Regions from separate parts of the Marinomonas sp. AWM4_232 genome, predicted to be linked through region 1. Evidence: predicted binding sites of a transcription regulator. Region 1 holds the regulator's gene; each other region holds the start of a gene.
What was found. Region 1 encodes LexA, which represses DNA repair genes until DNA is damaged. Its sites were predicted from a motif close to TACTGTNTANNTANACAGTA; they were not measured.
Positions count from the first base shown of each region.

Region 1 (2,270 bases):
AACTGACCTCATCGGTCAGCTCTTGACGTAGGTTGATTAAGTTCTTGTCTAGCTGCTTAAGCCAACTAATGCTTTGCTGTAGACGGACCTCATGACGGAAATGACCGATTGCCTTGTCTGGTAGGTGATGCCCTTCATCAAACACATAAATAGTTTCTTTGGGATCGGATAAGATCGCACCGCCACCTAATGATAAGTCTGCTAATACCAAGTCGTGGTTAGCCACGATAACATCGGCCGTCTCTAACTCAGCTCTGGCTTTAAAAAATGGGCAAGCTGAAAAATTCGCACAATTGCGGTTCGTGCACTGCTGATGATCGGTGGTTAAACGTCGCCAATCCTGCTCACGAATAATGCCTTCCCAATTATCTTTATCGCCATCCCACTTGCCATCACGAAGTGAGTCGTCCATTTCCTGATACAAAACGGTATTTACATCATCAGGTGTTAAGTGTTGCTCAAACAGGCCTGCAAACATATCTTCTGTGGCTTGATCTTCCGCACTTAGAAAGCTCTCTAAATTATTTAAGCAAAGATAGCGACCACGACCTTTGGCCAAGGTATAGCGAAACGTGTAATCGGTGTATTCCAGCAGGCTTGGCAGCTCTTTATGGAGAATCTGCTCCTGCAGCGCAACAGTGGCTGTTGATATGATTAATTTAAGCCCTTTGGCTTTCGCAATGGGGATGGCAGATAAACAGTAAGAAAGTGTTTTGCCAGTACCTGTTCCAGCCTCAACCACGGCAACATGCTTCTCACCAAGCCTTTCGCCTTCTGAACCTTGTCGTATATTACCAAGCGTTCGTGCAATCGTAGCAATCATATGACGCTGACCAACACGTGCTTTATGGCCTTTGGCTTCAAGGTAAGCGCGATAGGCCGTTTGAATATTTTCTTTTATCGAGTCTGAAAGCATGGAATATAGTTGAGCAATTGATTGATAGCTGTATATAATAACAGTAACTGTATAAACAAACAGATGCCGTATGATTAAATTAACAAAAAGACAGTCTGACGTACTAGAAACAATTCGCGAATTTATTAACGAAACAGGCTTCCCACCTACTCGTGCTGAAATTGCGGCGCGTTTAGGCTTTCGCTCCCCAAACGCAGCAGAAGAACATTTAAAAGCGCTTAGCAAAAAAGGCGCAATCGAAATGCTTTCTGGCGCTTCTCGTGGCATTCGCCTTGTAGAGCAAGAAGCACCCGTAAGTGCGAACGATGAAGCTGGCACTTTACCAATTGTTGGACGAGTCGCAGCAGGCTATCCAATTTTGGCACAAGAGAACATCGATGCCAGAATCCCTATCGCCGCAGAAATGTTCTCACCAAAAGCTGACTACTTACTGTCTGTTAACGGCATGAGTATGAAAGACGCAGGCATTCTAGATGGTGACCTGATAGCTGTCCATAAAACTCACACGGTGCGCAATGGTCAGATCGTGGTGGCCCGCATCGGTGATGAAGTAACCGTGAAGCGATTTGAGCAAAAAGGTCGTGAAGTACGCTTAATCCCGGAAAACGAAGAATTTAATGACATTATCGTAGATCTGGAAAGCGAAGACTTTGCCATTGAAGGGCTCTCGGTGGGCGTAATCCGACGAGGCCATTAATCAATTCCTATAATCAATTCCTGAAAAGCCTCTAGTGATAGAGGCTTTTTTATGGCATTGACCATGATTCGAAACGGTTTATTTAATGCAAAATCCGCGGCATAAACTCTTCATCGTGCACATCGCCTTCAGACGAATCCATGCCACCGAAATCTTCTGAATAAACGAAGTCGATGCCCGCATGGAACATGCACTTGGCAAGCTCAAAATAACGATCTTTCAGGAAGTCTTTCGTATCATCGGAAATCGTGAGTGTTGCAATAGGAGTTTTATCGTCATCCTCCCCTGCTGGGCGTAAGACAATCTCACCATTTTCCAATTCGACAATTTCTAAGTAGGTATCTTTCATCACTAATATTCGGCCGCGTCTTCGCGATAGCGTAAGACTAACTCTGTTAAAGAGCTCAAAATGTATTTCGTAGATGTACCAGCGTCAGAGCCGCGGCCAATCAATTCCACTCCTGCTCCATAGGACTGATTAGCCACTTGGCAATCTAAGGCGGCTTGGAAGGCAACATGCAATTGGCTCAACCAAGATTGACCATTGTTTTTCAATAGTGCCAACTCATTCAGCACAGGAACACTGATGCCTTTCGCATTCGCGGCTTGAAGCAACGAGTCTAAATCGAGAGCAGCAGGTAGGCTGTAAGAGGTTTT
Region 1 is NZ_JBSWTA010000001.1:3,587,689-3,589,958, forward strand. It holds gene dinG (ATP-dependent DNA helicase DinG) at 1-916, opposite strand, end outside; gene lexA (transcriptional repressor LexA) at 987-1,613, shown strand; gene ACXAC1_RS16990 (hypothetical protein) at 1,696-1,962, opposite strand; gene ACXAC1_RS16995 (DUF6586 family protein) at 1,965-2,270, opposite strand, start outside.

Region 2 (2,270 bases), 530 kb from region 1:
CGCGCCACGTACTTTGCCAGCGCTTCTTTTAACTCGCCCTTTTGGGTAATGCGCTCTCCAAACGAACGGCTACAGACAATTTGCTGTTTCGTCGGCGTCATCGACTCTAACTCCAAGCAGGAGATACCGTTGAGTTCTCGTACGGTACGCTCCAATACCACAGAGAACTCTCGACGAATCATTTTCGGGTCGGCATCCGCCAAGTCCAATGCAGTCCGTAAGCCCCGTGCCTGCAAATGTTTGGTCAAGCGACGCCCCACGCCCCAGACTTCCCCGACCTCCACCAATGCCATCAATCGCCGCTGCCGCTCACGATCCGTTAGATCCACTACCCCACCCGTAGCGGGGTAAGCCTTCGCCGCATGATTAGCGAGCTTTGCTAGGGTTTTGGTAGGCGCAATCCCCACACCAACTGTAATACCTGTATATTGATCGACCTTGGCCTTGATCTGACGTGCCACATCATCCACAGCATCAATACCGGTTAAATCAAGAAAGGCTTCATCGATGGAATAAATCTCAACTTGTGGCGCTTCTTGCTCCAATACCGTCATCACCCGATTCGACATGTCCGCATAAAGCGCATAATTAGACGAAAAACAGGCGATATTGTGTTGCTCGATAAGATCCCGCACCTGAAAGACCGGCGCCCCCATTTTCAGTCCTAACGCTTTCACTTCTCGCGAACGCGCTACCACACAGCCATCATTGTTTGACAGCACCACCACCGGAGTATGTTTTAAATCAGGGCGAAACAGCTTTTCACAACTGGCATAGAAGTTATTGCAATCCACCAAAGCAAAGACTTTATCCATCAGCGATCCAGTCTCCGCACCACCCCAGTCACCACCCCAAAGATCTCGAATTCAGAATGCTCCGAAATCGGAATCACAGGATAGGCCTTATTGTGAGGACGCAAAATCGACTCAGGCTTTAAACACAACTCCTTAACGGTTAACTCGCCATGGATCGACGCAATCACAATGTCGCCATGCTTCGCCGTCAAAGATCGATCCACCACCAACACATCCCCAGAATGAATCCCAGCATCCACCATAGAATCTCCCTGCGCCCGCACAAAAAACGTCGCACTCGGATGCTGAATACACAACTCATTCAAATCCAACGAGCATTCCACAAAATCCTGGGCAGGTGAGGGAAAACCCGCCGACACCGACTCCACATAAAGCGGCATCTTCATCTGCTTCGCCGCAAAAAAACCAGACGACTCAGCTGAGCCCAAATACGTCAAACGCATACAACCACCAAACCAAATACTGTATATACATACAGTATAGTGTTGTTTTGCAGAGATACAATGCTAATGCTCTTATAAGGAATATTTCGGTTAATTAGATGAATATCGAGTACTTGGATTTCACTAGCTACTCTGTAGTTATCTCAAATAGACTTCGTCTATGATTTACTAATCATATGCTTCTATGAGTCTTTTATAAGGGACAATATCGCAGATGGAAAGGAGGCAACCTGCCCTGCTTCGTATTCAGAAATTTCTAAATCAATTAGAGCAACGATTTTTGTTGAGTCATCTGTTTTATCAATATCTTCTCTAACTTCCGACATACGCTGGCGACGCTGATTTTTAAGATAAGGATGGTTTAAGTTCAGCAGATTAATTGTGTATTTTGCTTTCTCTTGCTCTGCATCATCGAGGTTAGGAGAAGGAACAATCGCGCCGCTTTCTTCTAGAAACGCAAAAAAGTATCCACAATTTTGGTTGGTAGGTGAGATAAAAAGATTATCATCATAAAAATGTAGTTTGGCATGACCACCAAAATAATTGAAATGACTCTCATCATCTGGGTCTTGGGTACTAACGGATAATTCACCCTGTTTGATCGAATGTAAATCCTGAGCATCCAGTACAGACACTACTAGATTTTCATAATCAAAGGTTTCTGTTGGAAAACGGCTTTTAGGTTTGATGTGTTCAATATGGCAACCATTTTGTTTAGAAGAAGCCAAAGAAACAAACGCGCTAATGTTAAACTCAGTGTAGGCACAAAGCCCTTGCTGCTGGCTCTTTAGCTTATTACGTACAATTGTCTTTTTACCAAAAGCTCCCCAACGCTCTTCCGCTTCCTCTGCGGTATTTGGCCGGCTTATCTTGTTTTGCCGATCTAATACATTACTGCCTAATTCCGTTTTAGCAATCGCTCTCATTTTGCCAATAATCCCTTACGTCGAATTTTACGATCTGCTTTTTGTAATTCATGATGCCCTGCACCAATCATAGACTCTAGTTTGGC
Region 2 is NZ_JBSWTA010000001.1:3,055,906-3,058,175, reverse strand. It holds gene umuC (translesion error-prone DNA polymerase V subunit UmuC) at 1-815, opposite strand, end outside; gene umuD (translesion error-prone DNA polymerase V autoproteolytic subunit) at 815-1,258, opposite strand; gene ACXAC1_RS14425 (retron system putative HNH endonuclease) at 1,441-2,184, opposite strand; gene ACXAC1_RS14420 (AAA family ATPase) at 2,181-2,270, opposite strand, start outside.
Region 2: a site for LexA is predicted at 1,276-1,295, ahead of umuD (translesion error-prone DNA polymerase V autoproteolytic subunit). Genes of this name have one in related genera too.

Region 3 (2,270 bases), 350 kb from region 1:
GATTATATTCGCCAGAGTGGTCTTACCAAGCCCAGGAGGCCCAAATATTAACGAATGATCAAGGGGTTCCCCCCGCTGTCGAGCGGCCTGAATGAAAATATCCATCTGCTCTTTAACGACAGGTTGCCCAATATACTCTGCCAAGCTTTGTGGGCGGATCGCCCTATCCACCTGACCTTCACTACCTCTTACTTGAGGCGAAATTATTCGATCATGTTCAATCATAAACTACTTCAACATACTCTTAAGAGCCGCTTTGATTAATGTCTCACTATCAGAACTATCTTTAGGTAGCTTCGCAATAACACGAGCTGCCTCTTGCGGCTTATAACCCAGCGCAACTAACGCAGCTTCAGCTTCTTGACGCGGATCTGTTTGAACCTGAGCCACCACTGAACGCTCAGTAAAGAGATCCTGCTTGGCCGCCGTGCCAAGCTTATCGCGCAACTCAACGACTAAACGCTCAGCCGTTCGCTTACCAACACCTGGTATTTTCACCAAAGAGTCCACTTGTGACTCTTGAACCGCTAAAATCAACTCTGATGTTGACATGCTAGACAATACAGAAAGTGCCATTTTCGGACCTATTCCATTTACCTTAATGAGAATCTTAAACAAGGCCCGCTCATCTTTTGTCGCAAACCCATATAAAGACTGAGAATCTTCCTTGACCTGAAAATGCGTATGAAGCATTACACTTTGACCAACTGGAGGCAGCTCATAGATTGTGCTCATGGAAGCCATCACCTCATAGCCCACTCCATTCACATCAACCAACAATTCCGGTGGAGATTTCTCTATTAAAGTCCCAACAATTCGCCCAATCATTATTTAACCCTTAAATCTGATAACTGCCAACGTTTTGAAGTACGCCCCGCTCGCTTACCAACACCATATTCCAAACCATCTGAAGTGCGAGTATTTACATGACATAACGCTATGGCCAAAGCATCCGCAGCATCCGCCTGCGGCGTTGACTCAAGTTTTAGTAGCAGCTGAACCATCGCCTGAACCTGCTCTTTATCTGCGCTACCATTACCAACGACAGATTGCTTAACTCTTCGAGCGGCATATTCATAGACTGGCAAATCAGCCATTGCAGCAGCAACAATCGCAGCACCACGCGCCTGTCCAAGCTTCAAGGCGGAGTTAGCATTTTTCGCCAAAAAAACCTCTTCAATGGCAAATTCGTTTGGTCGAAATTCATCGATTACATCACTAACACACTCATAAATCCGCTTTAAACGAATCGCCAGATTTTCATCAGGCAAGCGGATACACCCACTAGTCACGTAATGAGTCTTCCCATTAATAAAATCCAACACCCCAAAGCCCGTTAACCGAGAGCCTGGGTCAATTGCTAAAATCCGAGCCAAAGCACACCCTAACAACAAGCCTAAAAACACTGTATATTCCAACAGGCTACGCAACACTTTGCAATCTAAAGCAATAAAAAAGGGCCAGCAAAGTGGCCCTTTTCAAATTCATGTAGCGGACTTGATCAATTATTCCGCAACAGGCTTACGCACACGAATGCTAAGCTCTTTAAGCTGCTTATCACTTACTTCACCCGGTGCTTGAGTCAATAGACACGTTGCACTCTGAGTTTTAGGGAAGGCAATAACATCACGGATAGAAGCAGAACCTGTCATAAGCATCACTAGACGATCAAGACCGAACGCTAGACCACCGTGCGGCGGCGCACCAAACTTAAGCGCATCAAGCAAGAAACCAAACTTCTCTTCTTGCTCTTCTTCAGAAATGTTTAGTAGCTCGAAAACTGTTTGCTGCATATCAGCTTGGTGAATACGGATCGAACCACCACCAAGCTCAGTACCATTAAGCACCATGTCATACGCTTGAGACAGAGCAGTAAGCGGGTTAGCTTTCAGATCTTCAGGCGAACATGAAGGCGCAGTAAATGGGTGGTGGATCGCAGTCACACCGCCATCAGGCGTCTCTTCGAACATTGGGAAGTCAACAACCCAAAGTGGAGCCCACTCGCAAGTGTACAGATCAAGATCCGCACCTAACTTGCAACGTAATGCACCTAACGCTTCGTTTACGATGCTTTCTTTGTCTGCACCGAAGAAAATCAAATCGCCGTCTTGCGCTTCAACGCGGTCTAGCAATGTTTGACGAACCTCGGTCGGCAAGAACTTAACGATTGGAGACTGAAGACCTTCTTCAAGATCAGACTTATCATTAACTTTAATGTAAGCCAGACCTTTAGCGCCGTAGATACCGACAAATTTCGTGTACTCGTCAAT
Region 3 is NZ_JBSWTA010000001.1:3,939,843-3,942,112, forward strand. It holds gene ruvB (Holliday junction branch migration DNA helicase RuvB) at 1-225, opposite strand, end outside; gene ruvA (Holliday junction branch migration protein RuvA) at 229-828, opposite strand; gene ruvC (crossover junction endodeoxyribonuclease RuvC) at 828-1,376, opposite strand; gene aspS (aspartate--tRNA ligase) at 1,506-2,270, opposite strand, start outside.
Region 3: a site for LexA is predicted at 1,404-1,423, ahead of ruvC (crossover junction endodeoxyribonuclease RuvC). Genes of this name have one in related genera too.